Regions from separate parts of the Streptomyces sp. NPDC101194 genome, predicted to be linked through region 1. Evidence: riboswitches for the same ligand, from Rfam matches in the RefSeq annotation. Region 1 holds a riboswitch; each other region holds the start of a gene.
What was found. Region 1 has a riboswitch for cyclic di-AMP ahead of ACIRP2_RS09620 (NlpC/P60 family protein). Riboswitches for the same ligand answer to the same signal wherever they lie in the genome.

Region 1 (5,705 bases):
CACCTCCGACCTGATCTGGGCGGGGGTGCGCTGGGGATCGGCGTGTGCGGAGCCCGGCAGAGCGGCAGCGGTGGCGGCCCCGGCCAAGGCGAGGGTGGCCGCGGTGCGGGCAGCAGAGCCGGTGTACGGGCGCTGCTTGGGTTTCCGATGCGCTGCCACGGGGGCGTGCGTCCTTCCTGGCGACTGCCCGACGGGGACTACCGGCGGGCCCGCCGACGATCCGGTGGCGGGCCACCCACAGCCGGGCGGCCCGCCACCGGATCCCCGGCGGGGCGACCGGCGTGCCGTCCGGGGGCGGAGCGGCGGTGAAGACGGTCACCTGGTCAGGGACGCTAAACCCGGGGCACGGGGAAGAGTCGTAATGACGCTTATTGCCCGAATTTGGCGCGGCGCTGTCTGTGTCTGATCGGAAAAATGACAACAGAGTCAGGCAATTGGTGCAGACACGAGTGAAGCGCCAGGAAGCCGCACCTGCCTGCGGAGTGGTGATATGGGCGGGGCTAGGCTGCGGCCTCATGGACGTACTCATTCATGTCTTCGTCGCCCTGCACATCATCGGCATCGCCTCGCTGCTGGGCGGTTTCCTGACCCAGATGAAGGCGATGGGCGCGGGCACGGCCCGGTTCGTCCCGGCGATGCTGCACGGCGCGCTGACGATGCTGGTCACCGGGGTCGCGCTGGTCGGGCTCAACGAGGCCGACGACCACCACGTGAACAACATAAAGATCGGGGTCAAGCTGCTGTTCCTGGTCGTCGTCCTCGCGCTCGTCTACGTCAAGCGGGACGAGGAGAAGGTCGACAAGGGCGCCTTCGCGGCGGTGGGCGGGCTGACGCTCGCCAACATCTTCATCGCCACGCTCTGGACCTGAGGGTCCGAGGGCCGCGGCCCGGCGTCCGAGAGCCGGGTTCCGCGGTCCGGGTCCCGAACTCCGGGTGCCGCGGTCCGAGGGCCGCGGATCGCGACCGGCGCGGCGCCGGGCCGGGGCGGTGCCCGGCCCGGCGTGTGGGTCGTCCCACGCGCCGACCGCGGGGGACAGCGGGTCTAGGCCGGCCGCACGCTGCCGTAGATCGGCATGTAGTAGATCGACTCCTCGCGCACGTTCGCGCCCGGTTTCGGCGCGTGGATCATCATCCCGTCGCCCTTGTAGATGCCGACGTGGCTGATGTCGTCGTAGAAGAAGACGAGGTCGCCCGGACGCAGATCCGCCGTGGCGACCTTGGTGCCGATCTTCACCTGGTCCCACGTGGTGCGCGGGATGTCGACCCCCGCGGCCTTCCACGCGGCCTGGGTGAGTCCTGAGCAGTCGTACGAGGACGGGCCCGTCGCACCCCAGACGTACGGCTTGCCCAGCTGGGCCCTGGCGAAGGCGAGGACCTTCTCCGCCTTGGTGGTGGCGCTGCTGTCCGAGCCGGTCCCGGTTCCCGTCCCCGTACCGCTGCCGGTTCCCGTGCCCGTACCGCTGCCGGATCCCGCCGCCTTCGCGGCCTCCTCGGCCTTGCGGTCCGCCTCCGCCTTGGCGGCGGCCTGCTGCCGCGCCAGTTCCTCCGCCTTGCGCTTGGCCTCCGCCTCCTTCTTGCGCTCCAGCGCCGCGAGCCGCTCCCTCTCCTCGGCGGTCAGCTTCGACAGCATCGTCCGCGCCTCGCCCAGCTTCTGCTGGACGTTCTGCTTGCTGGTGCGCAGTGTGGCCTGGGTCGTGGTCAGCGTCTCCAGGCTGCGCACCGCTTCGGCGCGCTTCTTGGAGGCCTTCGCCTGCTGGGCGCGGAAGTCCGTGACCGCCTTCTGCTGCTGACCGGTCATCCGGTTCATCAGCTGGGTCTGGTCGAAGTACGACTGCGGGTCGTCGGCCAGGAAGAAGGTGGCGCTCGGCGTGAGGGACCCGGTGCGGTACTGCGCGGCCGCGTAGGCGCCGAGCGTCCTGCGGGCGTCGTTGAGTTTGTCGGCGCGCTTCGCCACGTCGTCCAGGAGCGCGTCCACCTCGGTGCGCTGGGCGGCGGAGGCCTCCTTCGCCTGGTTGTACCGCTGGGTCGCGGCGCCCGCCTCCCGGTAGAGGTCGTCGACCTTCTTCTGGACGTCCTCGATGCTGGGCTTCGGAGCGGGGGCCGCCGTGGCGCTCTGCGTGGAGAGCAGGGTCACGGATGCCAGCGCGGCCGTCGTGAGGCCGACGGCCGGTGTGGTGGTGCGCACCCGGGCGCGCGGTTTGCGATGCGATGCCAAGACGGCATCTCCTTCCGTGGACCGCCTACCGGGTTAGCTGTCGGGTTCGGGCGGAACGGAAGGCTGCCCTACGGTCCGAGTGGGGGATGTGGACCGATTCACCCCGGTGACGCGTATTGGGTCCCCGGCTCCGGACGTCCGTGAGGACGGCCCGGATTCGGCGCGGGCGCCCGCTCGGCGTGGTTCGCCTCAGGGGGTACGGGCCACCCGGTCGAGCACGGTAGCCAACCCGTGGTGCTGCTGTGAAGGTCGATGTTCGATATGCCCGATACGTTTTCGTGACCTCCGCGGGGCGGAGGTGACGAGGGTGGCCGAGGGCGGATATTCCTTACGCGGCGTGGGCGTCCGCTCTCCGTGCGTGCCCGGCGGCCGGGTGTGGTTCGCCGAGCGGCAGTCACGCGTCGGTGCGGCGGTTGAAGGGTTGTCCCGTGATCCCTGGTGGACCGGTGCGCGGCGTCGGATGCGGTGCATCGCAAGGCGGAGGGACGTCCGCATACTGGATGTATGCGGACGTTCCGACAATGCGGCGAGGTCCGTAGCAGTCGTCGCGCACCCGCCAGGGATTGCGGGACAGCCCTTAGACTCGACAAGCGATGAGCAGCCTCTTTGACGACAGCTTCCTGGCCGGCCTCCAGCACTCGGAGGAAGAGCCCCCGCCGCCCCCCGAGGACTCCGCACCCGAAGCGGTGCCGGAGGACCTCTTCGCGGGCGTCTTCGACGGGCCCCCGCCGCCCAGGGACGCGTACTACCGCGACGGCGCGCACCGCCCCGTGGTCGACTCCGCGGCGCTGCTCGACGGGTTGAACACCGAACAGCGCGCCGCGGTGGTCCACGCCGGCTCCCCGCTGCTCATCGTCGCCGGGGCGGGCTCCGGCAAGACCCGGGTGCTGACCCACCGGATCGCCCACCTCCTCGCCGAGCGCGGGGTGCACCCCGGCCAGATCCTGGCGATCACCTTCACCAACAAGGCCGCGGGCGAGATGAAGGAGCGCGTCGAACAGCTCGTCGGACCGCGTGCCAACGCCATGTGGGTCATGACCTTCCACAGCGCGTGCGTACGCATCCTGCGCCGCGAGTCGAAGAAGCTCGGCTTCACCTCGTCGTTCTCGATCTACGACGCCGCCGACTCCAAGCGGCTGATGGCCCTGGTCTGCCGTGATCTCGACCTCGACCCGAAGCGCTTCCCGCCGAAGTCGTTCACGGCCAAGGTCTCCAACCTGAAGAACGAACTGATCGACGAGGAGACCTTCGCAGGCCAGGCCGCGGACGGCTTCGAGAAGACCCTCGCCCAGGCCTACGCGATGTACCAGTCCCGGCTGCGCGAGGCCAACGCGCTGGACTTCGACGACATCATCATGACGACGGTCCATCTGCTGCAGGCGTTCCCCGACGTCGCCGAGCACTACCGCCGCCGCTTCCGGCACGTCCTGGTCGACGAGTACCAGGACACCAACCACGCCCAGTACACCCTCGTACGCGAACTGGTCGGCCCGGCCGGGGAGCACGACGCCCCCGCCGAGCTGTGCGTCGTCGGTGACGCGGACCAGTCGATCTACGCGTTCCGCGGTGCGACCATCCGCAACATCCTCCAGTTCGAGGAGGACTACCCGAACGCGACGACGATCCTGCTGGAGCAGAACTACCGCTCCACGCAGACGATCCTGTCCGCCGCCAACGCGGTCATCGAGCGCAACGAGAGCCGCCGTCCCAAGAACCTCTGGACGAACGCCGGCACGGGCGCCCGGATCACCGGCTACGTCGCCGACACCGAGCACGACGAGGCCCAGTTCGTTGCCGAGGAGATCGACCGGCTGACCGACGCGGGCGACGCCAAGGCCGGTGACGTCGCGATCTTCTACCGTACGAACGCGCAGTCCCGCGTCTTCGAAGAGATCTTCATCCGCGTCGGCCTGCCCTACAAGGTCGTCGGCGGCGTGCGCTTCTACGAGCGCAAGGAGGTCCGGGACGTCCTGGCCTACCTCCGGGTTCTCGCCAACCCCGAGGACACCGTCCCGCTGCGCCGCATCCTCAATGTGCCCAAGCGCGGCATCGGTGACCGTGCCGAGGCGATGATCGACGCGCTCTCCCTGCGCGAGAAGATCACCTTCCCGCAGGCGCTGCGACGGGTCGACGAGGCGTACGGCATGGCGGCCCGGTCGGCCAACGCCGTCAAGCGGTTCAACACGCTGATGGAGGAGCTGCGCACGATCGTCGAGTCCGGCGCGGGCCCGGCAGTGGTCCTGGAGGCCGTGCTGGAGCGGACCGGTTACCTCGCCGAGCTCCAGGCGTCCACCGACCCGCAGGACGAGACCCGCATCGAGAACCTCCAGGAACTCGCCGCCGTAGCCCTCGAATTCGAGCAGGAGCGCGGCGAGGCCGGCGAGGAGGGCGCGGGCACGCTCGCCGAGTTCCTGGAGCGGGTCGCGCTCGTCGCGGACTCCGACCAGATCCCCGACGAGGACGAGGACGGCTCCGGCGTCATCACGCTGATGACGCTGCACACCGCCAAGGGCCTCGAATTCCCGGTGGTCTTCCTGACGGGCATGGAGGACGGCGTCTTCCCGCACATGCGCGCGCTCGGCCAGGTCAAGGAGTTGGAGGAGGAGCGGCGGCTCGCGTACGTCGGCATCACCCGTGCCCGCGAGCGGCTCTACCTGACCCGGGCGGCGATGCGCAGTGCCTGGGGGCAGCCCTCGTACAACCCGCCGTCCCGGTTCCTGGAGGAGATCCCGGACCAGCACCTGGAGTGGAAGCGGACCGGTCCGATGGCGGCCCCGGCCGGGCCCACGTCGGGGATCACTTCGTCGCTGTCCTCGTCGCGTTCGCGGTCCGGACCCTCGGGTTTCGCGACCCGGCGGACCTCGGACAAGCCGACGATCACGCTGGTGGTCGGGGACCGGGTCACGCACGACCAGTTCGGGCTGGGCACGGTGACGGCGGTCGAGGGGATCGGCGACCAGGCGAAGGCGACGGTCGACTTCGGGGACGAGCGGCCGAAGAAGCTGTTGCTGCGATACGCACCGGTCGAGAAGCTGTAGGCGGGGCGGCGGCCGGAGCCGTCGCGTCGGCCGCCGACCGTGACCCGCGCGACGGCGGGTCGGTCGGCGGGCGGCTCAGGTCGGGTCGACGCCGTGGCTGCGGAACCAGGGGAGCGGGTCTATGGCAGCGCCCCCACCGGGCCGCACCTCGAAGTGCAGGTGCGGGCCGGTCGAGTTCCCCGTGTCGCCCGAGTACGCGATGACGTCACCGGCCTTGACCGGGCCCGAGCGGATCTTGGTGCTGCTCAGGTGGCAGTACCAGGTCTCGGTCCCGTCGGCCATGGTGACGATGGCCATGTTCCCGTAGGCACTGTTCCACTGGGTGCGCACGGTGCCGTCGGTCGCGGCCATCACGGGCGTGCCCTCGAAGACGGGGAAGTCGATGCCCGTGTGTACGGACATCCAGTTGACGCCCGCCTGGCCGAAGTACGCGCTGAGGCCGTGCCGCGCGA
Region 2 (5,705 bases), on a different contig from region 1:
GCGACTGCCACATCGGCTATGTGCATCTGGAGACGCTGCCGCTGTACGACGTCTTCGCGGGCGGAGTGCTGGAGCGGATACCGGCACCCCCGTTGTCGTCCCTCGCCGGACGGTCCTGAACCTCGGGACCGTCCGGCGAACGAGGGCACCGGCGGGTGGCGTGCCGGGCGTCGCGAGCCGGTGGACCCGTCCGGACGCGGCACCAGGACGCGTCTTCGAGCCGGCGACGTTCGGCCGGAGGCCGGGCCGTGCGGCGTCCGGCGCGTGCGACCGCACGGCGGAAGATCGCCCGCGTACCGGACGTACGTGGACGGCTCCGGCAACGCTGCGAGCGTGCGTGTCAGGCGTCGCACGGCAGACAGCAGTTCGAACACACGGTCTAGAGCGGCAGGAGGTCCGGCCGCTTCGCCTCGACGTGGTCGCCGGAGGACTCGCCCCGCAGCCGACGGCCGATCCACGGCACCAGGTACTCGCGTGCCCAATGGATGTCGTCGCGCCGGACTTCGAGCGTGCCTCGCTGTGCCTGCGGGGGCCATTCCTGGTCGGGGTCGGCCGGCACGTCGAGGCCGAGGACCTGGGCGGCCCGCAGCGCGACCCTGGTGTGTCCCTCGGGCGACAGATGGAGCCGGTCGTCGTCCCAGGCGCGCCTGTCCTGGACGGACCGCAGCGACCACAGGTCGAGGACCGGGCAGTCGTAGCGGTCGGCGATGGACCGCACATGGGCGGTGTAGGTGGCGATCTTGCCGCGCAGATGGCGCAGTACGGGAACGCCACGGGTGTCGAAGCCGGTGGTGACCATGACGGTGCCGACCGATCCGGTCAGCTCCGCGACCGCGCGCTCGAAGCGCTCGGCGACGTCGTCGGGGTCGGTGCCGGGCCTGATGATGTCGTTGCCGCCCGCGCAGAAGCTGACCAGGTCGGGTGCGAGCTCCTTGGCGCGCGGCACCTGCTCCTCGACGATCTGGTCGAGCAGTCGTCCGCGTACGGCGAGATTGGCGTACCTGAAGTTCCCGTGCGCGGAGCCCTCGGTGCCCGACCCCGTATCGAGGTCGGGGAGCTGGTCCGCGAGAAGCACCGCGAACCGGTCCGCCCAGCCGACAAAGGTCCCGTCCGGGCCGGGGTCGCCGACCCCCTCGGTGAAGCTGTCGCCGATCGCCGCGTACGACCCGATGACACCATGTCGATTGATGACGCCACGTTGATTTTTTCTCGAATCGTCTGCCACAAACGCTTATCCTGCACCGCTGAATGTGACCTACGCGACCGTAATAAGGGGTTGACGGGTGGTGAGATAGACCACCCGGTCAGATTCGGTAAAGGGGGAATAAGCAGAAGGGGCGGTGCGCCGCCGCGCACCGCCCCTTCCATGGCTCGGGTCATCCCCAGGTCCTGTCGTCCGGATCACGCCGGGCTCGCGTGCCCGACAGGCCGATCCGGCCCGATCCGGACGAAAGACGCCGGTTGTTCAACTGCCCCGTCGTTCGGCTCAGACGTAGATGCCGTGCGAAGCCAGGAAGGCGATCGGGTCGATGTCCGAACCGTACGCCGGGCCCGTGCGGACCTCGAAGTGCAGGTGCGGTCCGGTGGCGTTGCCGGTGGCGCCGGAGAGGCCGATCTGCTGACCGGTGCTCACGGACTGGCCCGCCGAGACGGAGATCGAGGACAGGTGACCGTACTGCGAGTAGTGGCCGTCGGCGTGCTTGATGACGACCTGGTTGCCGTACGCGCCACCCCAGCCGGCGGTGACGACGGTGCCGGAGGTGATGGCCTTCACGCCGGTGCCGGTGAAGACGGGGAAGTCGATCCCGGTGTGGCTGCCGCTGGACCAGTTGGAGCCGGAGGCGCGGTAACCGGTGGTGTGGTTGCCGGGGACCGGGTGGACGTAGCCCGAGCTGCTGCTCTGGGTGGCCGGTGCGGAGGTCTTGGACTCCTTGGCCGGGGTGGACTTGACCGCGGCGGACTTCTCCACGACCGACGAGGGAACCGAGGGGGCCTTCGAGGGGAGGGCCGATCCCGCGCCGGCGCCGGTGGCCGCGGCGTCGGCCGACGCCGTGCCGCCGAGCGTCAGCTTCATGCCCGGGAAGATCAGACCGGGGTCCTTGCCGACGACCTCGCGGTTGTCCTGGTACAGCTTCTGCCAGCCGCCCTCGATCTTGTGCTCGGCGGCGATCTTCGACAGGTAGTCGCCGGAGACGACGGAGTAGGTCGTGGTGGCGGCCTGCTTCTGCGCGACCGGCTGCGCCGGGGCGGCGTGCGCGGCGACGGAGGCGGACTGCGTGGCGGCGGCCGGGGCGGCGTGGGCGCCGGTGGCGCCGAGCAGCGGCAGCGCGATGACGGCGCCACCGGCGCCTGCGGCCGCGACACCACGGGCGATGACGCCGGACTTCGTACGACGATGCTTACCCGATATGGGCATGGGGTGCTTCCTCTCCGGCGCCTACGAGGTGAGCTGTCGGGTTCGGACTGGAGATGCCCGGCCGCGCCGAGCGCGGCTTCACCCCGAGCCGGCCGGATTTCTCCGATCGGCGGCCTACCTGGTTCCCCCGCTCCTGCCACACGATGAGTGGGTGCGAATTCCGGGCGGCGGCAGGATTAGGCGGTCCGACCGGATTGACGGTGACCGTAAGCGAGTCGGGACGGCGAGAACAAGCCACCGGTTCCGCACCGGAATCCGTGCCAGGAATTCGGCACGGAATTCCGGTCACACTCCGTGGACAAGAGATCTTGAATTTCCGCGCCGCGCACGGAATACCCGGCCGCCCCGCCAGTACACACCGTCACGGATATGATCCCGCTCACGAGAGGGCGACCATCTGCCCGACAAACAGTGCGCGTTCGGGTCAAATCCGCACATTATGGACACATCGCATTCAGCGCTCGCGCCGCAGCCTCAGCACTCCCGCGTCGAGATCCCCCTGGAGCCCGGTCTGCAGTCCCTGGTGCAGCAGCACCGAGCCGTGGTGCACCGCCCCGGTGTCCAGGCAGGTGTACGTCGCCGCGGGGTGGAGCCCGCGCAGTCTGAGGGCCGGGGGTCGCTCCCCGTACCTCTGCGCCTCCAGCCACATCAGGACGACGGTCTCCTCCCCGTGGACGTACTGGACCGCGCCGAGTCCTCCCCGCGGGGCACGGAGCCGGTACAGGTCGCCGAGCTGCACCACCGACCGGATCTCCTTGTAGAGGCTCACCCAGCCCCGCGCCTCGGCGAGTTCCGCCTCACTCCATTCGGTGAGGTCCCCTCCGACCCCGAGCACACCGGCCATCGCGCTCACGAAGCGGAAGCGCAGCGAGCTGACCCGGCTGTTGAGCTGGACGTTCGGGCTGTCGGTGACCCAGGCGGCCATCACCCGGGCCGGATGGATCTGACCGAAGCCCTCCTGAATGGCGAGGCGGTCGAGCGGGTCGGTGTTGTCGGAGGTCCACACCTGGTCCGTGCGGGACAGAATCCCCAGATCGATCCGGCCGCCGCCGCCCGAGCAGGACTCGAAGGCGACCGAGGGGTGCGCGGCCCGGAGCCGGTCGATCAGCGCGTACAGGGCCTGCACATGCTCGATCCAGAGCTTCTGCGGATAGCTCTCGCCGGGCCAGCCCGCATCGGTGAAAGAGCGGTTGAAGTCCCATTTCACATAATCGACGGGCGCACTGGAGAGCAGCGTGTGCAATTGCTCGTAGAGATGCTCCCGCACATCGGTGCGGGCCAGATTGAGCACCAGCTGATTACGGAACTCGGTACGCGTCCGGCCGGGGAAATGCTGCACCCAGTCCGGGTGTGCGCGATAGAGATCGCTGTCGGCATTGACCATTTCCGGCTCGACCCAGATGCCGAACTGCATACCGAGACGGTGCACTTCGTCGGCGAGCGGCGTCAGCCCGTCGGGGAAACGGTCCGGATTCGGCGTCCAGTCCCCGAGCCCCGCCCGGTCACTGGTGCGCCGGCCGAACCACGCGTCGTCCACGACGAACAGTTCGACCCCCATCGCGGCGGCCCGCTCGGCGAGGGCGCGCTGCTGCTCCTGCGAGATGTCGAAGCCGGTCGCCTCCCAGGAGTTGTAGAGCACCGGCCGCAGACTCCCGGCGTCCGGGATCACATGGGCCAACTGCCAGGCGTGCCAGGCCCGGCTCGCCCCGCCGAACCCCTGCGCGCTCCACAGCCCGGCGAAGGCGGGTGTGACGTAGGAATCCCCCGGCCCGAGCAGCAGCAGTCCGGAGTCGTCGTAACCCGCGCCGCCGGTGATCTGCACGAGCCCGTCGGGGAGCCGCTGCACGGAGATCCGCCACGACCCGGACCAGCCGAGCGCGCAGCCGTACACCTCCCCGCTCTCCTCGGTCGCCGCACCGTCGGCATCGAGCGCGACCCACGGCAGGTACTGATGGCCCGTATGGCCGCGCCTGCTGGAGATGACGCTTTCGCCATACGTCAACTCCGCCCGCGCGAGCCGGGACTCCGCCGCCCAGCGGCCGTGCAGCCGGCTCAGCCGCCAGCCGTCGCGGGCGGGCAGCACCCAGGCGGCGGCGTCGGCGCGCAGCAGTTCCAGTGGCGGGCCGTCGGGCCCGGCGTGGGCGACGGTGGCCCAGCGCTCGATCACGTCGGAGTCGTTCCGCATCCGGTAGTGCAGCGTGAGGGCGAGCCGGTGCACGGAGTCGGTGAAGCCGATACGGAGTTCGTCCCCGTCCACCACGGCGTCGGAGAAGGCCCACTCCGTGCCACGGACCTCGGGGGTGCGTACCGAGAGGGCCGGGCGGACGAACCGCGGGCCGCCCTCCACGGGGTACTCCTCACGACCGTCGAGCCAGGACTCGAACCCTCTGGCCGGCGGCTCCGGCGCCGCTGCCAGGGCCTCGGCTGCGGCAAGGGAGATCCGCGGCCCCCAGTGGAGATGGAGCAGTTCGTCCCGCTCGGTGATGCGCAGTGCGTAGCTGCTGCTCGACCCGGTGAGCAGCCAGGTCCGGCCCTTGTCGCCAGTCTCGATCATCGCTTCCCCACATTCCAACAGTTCCGCACATCATCGACCAGCGCCGGGCGGGCGGGCAACGGTCTCGCGACGAATTCACCGGACGGATTCGCCATCGGAGCACGGGGGTTCACGAGGTATCGACAAGAATTGGCCGAGATGATTGCGTGAGGAATCCATGTCGTATCGTCACGGAAGTGGCCTTGTCGGCGACTCGCGTCGACGCCAGACACCCCAGGAGTCCCTGTGACGCAGCAGTTGCCGCAGATCCCGTCGACGGAACCCGAACTGGCGGGTGTCCGCAATTTCCGCGACGTGGGCGGACTGCCCACCGCGGACGGCCGGCGGGTGCGGTACGGACGGCTCTTCCGCAGCGGTCACCTCGCGCACGCCACCGCCGAGGACGCCGCGTTTCTCGGCGGTCTCGGTCTGCACACCGTCTTCGACTTCCGCAACGCCGCCGACCACCGGCTCGACGGCCTGGACGTGGAACTGCCGGGCGTACGCAACGTGAGCATCCCGCTCTCCGACCCCGCCGACGGCGCCGAGTTCTGGCGGATGGTCCGCGACGGCGATCTCGATCAACTGCGTTCGCTCCTCGCCGACGGCAAGGGGACGGACCGGATGATCGCCTCGTACCGCTCGATCATCCTGGACCGCACCGCCGAGCACAGCCGGGTGCTGCACGCCCTGGCCGAGGACAGCGTTCCGGCGTTGATGCACTGTGCGGCGGGCAAGGACCGGGCCGGTCTGTCG
Region 3 (5,705 bases), on a different contig from region 1:
CGGCACCCGCGCCGACATCACCGGCCTACGGTCCGGGACACCCGCAGGCACACACGTCGGTGTACGGACCGGGATACGCTCCGGGACACGGGCAGGGGTACGCGCCGGGGTTCGGGACGGGGCACGGGTACGGGACGGGGCATGCTCCGGCGAGTGGGCCGTCGGCCCAGGCCGGTGCTCGCGCCAAGGCGCAGGCCAAGGCCCAGGGCAAGGCTGCCGCCCGCACCGTCGCCGAGTACGAGTCGTTCGCGACGTCGCTGGCCTCACTGCGCAGGCAGGCCCGCCGCGGGACCGCGGGTGCGGATTTCGCCGAACGCGAGCTGGAGCTGCTGCACCATCTCTGGCAGCGCAGGGACGTGGCCGCTCCCGCCCTGACGTACGCGGCGCAGGCGACGGGCCGCCTGCGCCCGCATCGGCCGCCACCCGGCCCGTACGCCCATCCGTTCCCGCAGCACACGCCGTACGGCGGCCACGGCTACAACCCCTATCTGGCCCCGCACCAGCCGCCGCAGCGGAGCCAGTAGGGCCACGCTCGGCACCGGAACGTTCGTCCGTCGCGCGAGAAGGGCGCGGACGGGGCCGACGAGGGCCGGGCGACGACCGTCCTGCTCGCGTGAACGCCCCGGCAGCGCTGTGCTCCCGGGGCGCCCACGGGCGACCATGTACCTGGACGACCGTGTCAGGCGGATGCCTCGGTGAGTTCCGCCAGGTCCTGCTCGGTCAGCCGGAGGTCGGCGACGGCCACCAGCGCGGGCAGCTGTTCGACGGTGCGGGCCGAGGCGATCGGCGCGACGACGGTCGGCCGGGACGCGAGCCACGCCAGTGCGACGGTCGCGATCTCCGCGTCGTGCTCCTGGGCGACCTTGTCGAGCGCGGACAGGACCTTCTGCCCCCGCTCCGACTCCAGGTACTGCCCCGCCTTCTCGGCCCGAGCGCTCTCCACCGAGGCACCCGGACGGTACTTGCCGGTGAGGAACCCGGAGGCCAGGGCGAAGTACGGGACGGCTGCGAGCCCGGCCCGAGCGGCCGTCTCCTGGAGTTCGCCCTCGTATGTGTCGCGGGAGACCAGGTTGTAGTGCGGCTGCAGGGCCACGTAACGGGCCAGCCCCTCGCGCTCCGAGAAGTCCAGGGATGCCCGGAGCCGCTCGGGGCTGATGTTGGAGGCGGCGATCTCCCGGACCTTGCCCTGCTTCACCAGCTGGTCGAGGGCGGTGATGATCTCCTCGACCGGGACGGTCTCGTCGTCGAAGTGCGTGTAGTACAGGTCGATGTGGTCGGTGCCGAGCCGGCGCAGCGACTCCTCCGCCGCGGCCTTGATGTTCGTGGCGGTGAGCCCCTTGTACGCGGGATGGGCGCCGACCTTCGTCGCGACGACGATCTCCGACCGGTTGCCGCGTGCCGCGAGCCACTTCCCGATGACGGTCTCCGACTCGCCGCCCTCGTTGCCCGGGATCCAGGCCGAATATGCGTCGGCGGTGTCGATGAAGTTGCCGCCCGCCGCGGCATAGGCGTCCAGCACGGCGAACGACTGCGCCTCGTCGGCCGTCCAGCCGAAGACGTTGCCGCCGAGGGCGAGCGGGAAGACCTGGAGGTCGGAAGGGCCCAGCTTACGAAGAGAAGTCATATGTGGATCAACGGACACCAGCGGGTCCGCTATTCCGGCAGTCGGCCCTTCAGGCGGTTCCGCCGATCGCCCGGCCCACCGATCCGCCCGGCCGCCGCTCCGGTCTGTCTTCAGGCCCCCGCCCGGCCCATTGCCCGGCCTGCGCGTCGTTCCGTCCCGCTCCTCGTTCCGTCCGTCTTGCCCCTCCGGCCGGAGGAACCGTGCCGACACCCCGGCAGCCCTGACGTCGGGGGGAGAGCGTCAGGGCTGCCGGGGTTCAGCGGCCGGCGAACCGGCTCGGGTCGTGTGGGCCGCGAGGCGGCCGGCGGATCAGGGGTTGAGGCCCTTGCCGCGCAGCCAGGCCATCGGGTCGATGCCCGTGCCGGCCGGGGTGTGGACCTCCAGGTGGAGGTGCGGGCCCGTCACGTTGCCGGTCGCGCCGACCCTGCCGATGGTGTCACCGGTCGTGACCTTCTGGCCGACACTGACACCGATCGAGGACTGATGGCAGAACCACAGCTCCGTACCGTCTTCGAGCTCCAGCACCGTGCGGTAGCCGTACGAACCGGACCAGCCGGCCGACTTGATGGTGCCGCCGTGTATGGCCTTGATCGGGGTGCCCGTCGGCGCTGCGAAGTCGAGGCCGGTGTGGTAGCCGGAGGACCACATCGAGCCGGCCTCGCCGAAGGTCGAAGTGATCGTGTACGAGGAGGTCGGGATGGCGTAGCTGGCGGCCAGCTTGGCGAGCCGCAGGGCCTCCGCCTTCCTCTTGGCCTCTTCCTCCGCCTTCTTCTTCTCGGCGGCGATCTTGGCCTCGGCCGCGTCCTGCTGCTTCTTGGCCTCGGCGGCGGCCTTCTCCGCGGCCGCCTTCTCCTCGGCGGCCCTGGCCTCGGCGTCGGCGGCGTCCTGCTGCTGCTCGGCCTGCTGGAGGATACGGGCACGGAGCGCCTCGCCCGCGTCCGTCGCGCCCCGCTGGGCCTCGGCGGTGGTGATGCCGGCGGTGGTGAGCGGCGCGGACGCGGCGACGGCCTCGGCCTTGTCGGCTTCGGACTCGCCGGAGAACAGGGACCCCACGCCGGGGAGCGACTTGGCGTCGGGCAGGTTGTCCGCGATGGAATCGGGAAGCGAGATGGAGACCGCCGGCTTGCTCTGCGCGGTGGCAATGCCGCCCGCGCCGACCGCCGCGATGACGCCGACCCCGAGCACGGTGGAGCTACGGGCAAGTCCGTTGCGCTGCTTGGCGACGCGGTGCTTGCCGCGCACGGGGCGGACGGACTCCTCGGTGGGGTTCCACTCGTCCCGGCTTCGTTCGGGTTCACCGACGCCGTCGGCGCGAAATCCCCCGCGGAGCTCTGCCGGATCGCCGGACCCGCTGAACTCACCGGACCCGAACTCACCGGTGAAGTCGCCGCCCGGCTCGGTGCCGTAGCCGGTCCCGAACGCCGTTCTCGTCCCGGTGGTTGCGTAACCGGCGTCGGAGGCGAGACCGGGGCCGTATCCGAGGCCGTAGTCGGAACCGGTGCCGAAGTCACCGCCCGGGCCGAAGTCGGAGGTGAACCGCGCGGGGGCCTCGGGGGCAGGCTTGTTGGACGCCACTTGGGCGCACTCCTTTCCTTCCTTCTCGCCTACCGGGTTAGCTGACGGGTTCGGAGCAGGAAGGTCTCCTACGGGCGCCTCTGCCTCTCACGAGACACAGGTGTCCGATTCACCCCATGTAGGTGGTTCCCCGGTTCCCTTGCGGAATTCGGCGCTCGCGCACGGTGCCGCCACTGACGACGGCTGGGACGACCGCGCTGCGTTATCGAACGTTAATAGACACCCGGGCCCTATTCCAAGCTGTTCCCACTGATCGTTCACGTCTTTGGCCTGGACTTTACGGGACATAACCGGGTGGAATCGGATGAGTTGATCGCCCCTCAGCCATTACCCGGATTCTGACGTTGCGTCAAATGTTATGCGGAGCGGCGTGCTTCGGTTACGCACGGTGGCATGCCCGTCCGGCACTCCACCCGGTCCGCACCACGCACCCGCCCCACCCGTCACATCGTGTCCAGTCCCACGATCTTCACCGTCCTGCGCCGGTGCGGCTGCCCCTCCGCGGGACGTACGACCGCGAGCAGCGCCATGTCGTCGGTGGTCTCGCCGCCCGTGTGCCGCCGCACGTCGTCGGTCAGGGCGGACAGCAGCTCCTCGGGTCCCGGGAAGATCCGCCCGCGCAGCCGCGCAGCCGGATCGTAGAAGACCCCGTCGGCGTTCCGCGCTTCGGAGAGACCGTCGGTGTAGAGGAGCAGGGTCGTCCCCGCCGTCAGATCCCATTCGTCCGCCCGGTCGGGCCACACCCCCAGATCCATCCCGAGCGGCAGCGCGGGCACCGACGGCCCCAGCACATCCAGGGCTCCGTCCGGATGCAGCAGGATCGGCTCGGGATGACCACGGTTGACGATCCGCACCCGCGACAGCCCGGACGGGATCTCGGCCAGTACGGCGGTGGTGAAGCCCTCGACCACGTCCAGCCCGCTCCGCCCCGTTCCCTCTCGCGCCAGCGCCCGCTCCAGCCGCTGAGCCACGCCCTCCAGAGAACGTTCCTGCTCGGCCGCCTCCCGGAACGCGCCGATGATCACCGCCACGGACTCCACGGCGTCGAGCCCCTTCCCCCGTACGTCCCCGACCACCAGCCGCACCCCGTGCGGGGTGTCCGCCACGGCGAACAGGTCGCCGCCGACGAACTCGTCCGCCTGCGCCGCCTCGTACCGCGCCGCCACATGCAGCCCGCCGATCCGGTCGGACGGTTTGGGCAGCACGGCCCGCATGGCGGTCTCCGCGATCACCCGCGCGGAGGCCAGTTGCTCGTTGCTGCGCCGCACGACCCCGTTGATGACGATCGCGAGGACCGACACGGTGGCCAGGGTCAGCAGCTCGATCAACGGCACGGCCTGCGGCAACGTGTTGCTGTGCAGGCGCAGCGCGACGATGGCCAGGATCGAGGCGACGGCGGTGAGGACGGTGCTGGACAGCGAGAAGAACGGCGCGGCGATCAGCGGCGCCGCCACGAACAGCGGAATGGCGGTGAAGGTCGGCGGCGTGAGGGCGTCGAACACCAGCCCGCCGAGAATCATCAGGGCGGGCAGCGCGCGGACGAACCGCCGGGTACGGACACCGCCTCCGGCGTGTCTGCCGCCCTGCTTCAGCCGCTTCCACACCTGTGGTCTCCTGCCCGGTACGCGCACGGCTGAGTACGGTGCCGCGCCCCACCTCCAGGCTCACCGGAGCGAGGGCGCGCGGCGACTCCTCATCGGCCAATGGGGGTACGCACGTGGCCCGGCTCACACACCGCCTGCCCCGCCTTCCACCATTCCGGCGACCGGAACCAGGGACCGGCGGCGGTGCGGGGAAATGATTCAGGCCCGGCACGCTGCATGCGTGCCGGGCCTGAATCGTCAGTAGCGGGGACAGGATTTGAACCTGCGACCTCTGGGTTATGAGCCCAGCGAGCTACCGAGCTGCTCCACCCCGCGTCGGTGAACACAACTCTACGGCATGTCCGGCGCGCTCATGACCACTCGGCGAATCTCCCGCGTCCCGCCCCTTCGGCGCGGCCCCGGAGATCAGTTCGTCTCGGTGATGCGCCCAGTGGCCTTCCCGTCGACCGCCGGTGACTTCATCGGGCTCGCGCCGCGCTGCAGCGCATGAAGGATCGCCAGCCCCTGGCCGACCACGCCCGCAGCCATCTCATTGACACCGTTGGCGCCGTTGAGGACGGTGAGGTCGGCCCCCGACATGCCGCGCGCCGCCGCGTCGGCCAGCGCCGGCAGGTTCTCCACGATGCGGTTGGCCGCGATGAGCTCCTGGTTGCCGTCGCGCAGCGAGGCGGCGCGCGCGCTGTTGGCGTCGGCCTGGGCCTGGGCGATGGTCCGTTCGCTGTACGCGTTGCCGTCGGCCTCGAACTTCACCCGGTCCCGGGCCGCCTCGGCGAGGGTGCGCTGACGGTACGCCTCGGCGTCCGCCGGGCGCCGCACCTCCCCTTCGAGCCGCTGCGCGGCGAGCGCGGCCTGCCGCTCGGCCAGCGCGGTCTGCTCCTCGATGACCTCGTGCGAGGCCCTGG

Region 2: it holds a riboswitch for cyclic di-AMP, as region 1 does, so the genes downstream of both, ACIRP2_RS32965 (peptidoglycan DD-metalloendopeptidase family protein) here and ACIRP2_RS09620 (NlpC/P60 family protein) in region 1, are expected to answer to the same signal.
Region 3: it holds a riboswitch for cyclic di-AMP, as region 1 does, so the genes downstream of both, ACIRP2_RS16710 (M23 family metallopeptidase) here and ACIRP2_RS09620 (NlpC/P60 family protein) in region 1, are expected to answer to the same signal.

What each region holds. Positions count from the first base shown of each region.
Region 1 is NZ_JBIWOS010000002.1:626,941-632,645, forward strand. Features, by position in the region: gene ACIRP2_RS09610 (NlpC/P60 family protein) at 1-159, opposite strand, end outside; gene ACIRP2_RS09615 (hypothetical protein) at 516-869, shown strand; gene ACIRP2_RS09620 (NlpC/P60 family protein) at 1,043-2,215, opposite strand; cyclic di-AMP (ydaO/yuaA leader) riboswitch at 2,222-2,388, opposite strand; gene pcrA (DNA helicase PcrA) at 2,809-5,253, shown strand; gene ACIRP2_RS09630 (M23 family metallopeptidase) at 5,329-5,705, opposite strand, start outside.
Region 2 is NZ_JBIWOS010000011.1:303,859-309,563, forward strand. Features, by position in the region: gene ACIRP2_RS32955 (STM4011 family radical SAM protein) at 1-119, shown strand, start outside; gene ACIRP2_RS32960 (SGNH/GDSL hydrolase family protein) at 380-1,225, opposite strand; gene ACIRP2_RS32965 (peptidoglycan DD-metalloendopeptidase family protein) at 1,487-2,416, opposite strand; cyclic di-AMP (ydaO/yuaA leader) riboswitch at 2,422-2,580, opposite strand; gene ACIRP2_RS32970 (alpha-galactosidase) at 2,871-4,970, opposite strand; gene ACIRP2_RS32975 (tyrosine-protein phosphatase) at 5,196-5,705, shown strand, end outside.
Region 3 is NZ_JBIWOS010000004.1:19,206-24,910, forward strand. Features, by position in the region: gene ACIRP2_RS16700 (PrsW family intramembrane metalloprotease) at 1-524, shown strand, start outside; gene ACIRP2_RS16705 (aldo/keto reductase) at 680-1,624, opposite strand; gene ACIRP2_RS16710 (M23 family metallopeptidase) at 1,934-3,199, opposite strand; cyclic di-AMP (ydaO/yuaA leader) riboswitch at 3,211-3,363, opposite strand; gene ACIRP2_RS16715 (PP2C family protein-serine/threonine phosphatase) at 3,643-4,803, opposite strand; tRNA gene ACIRP2_RS16720 (tRNA-Met) at 5,045-5,118, opposite strand; gene ACIRP2_RS16725 (SPFH domain-containing protein) at 5,209-5,705, opposite strand, start outside.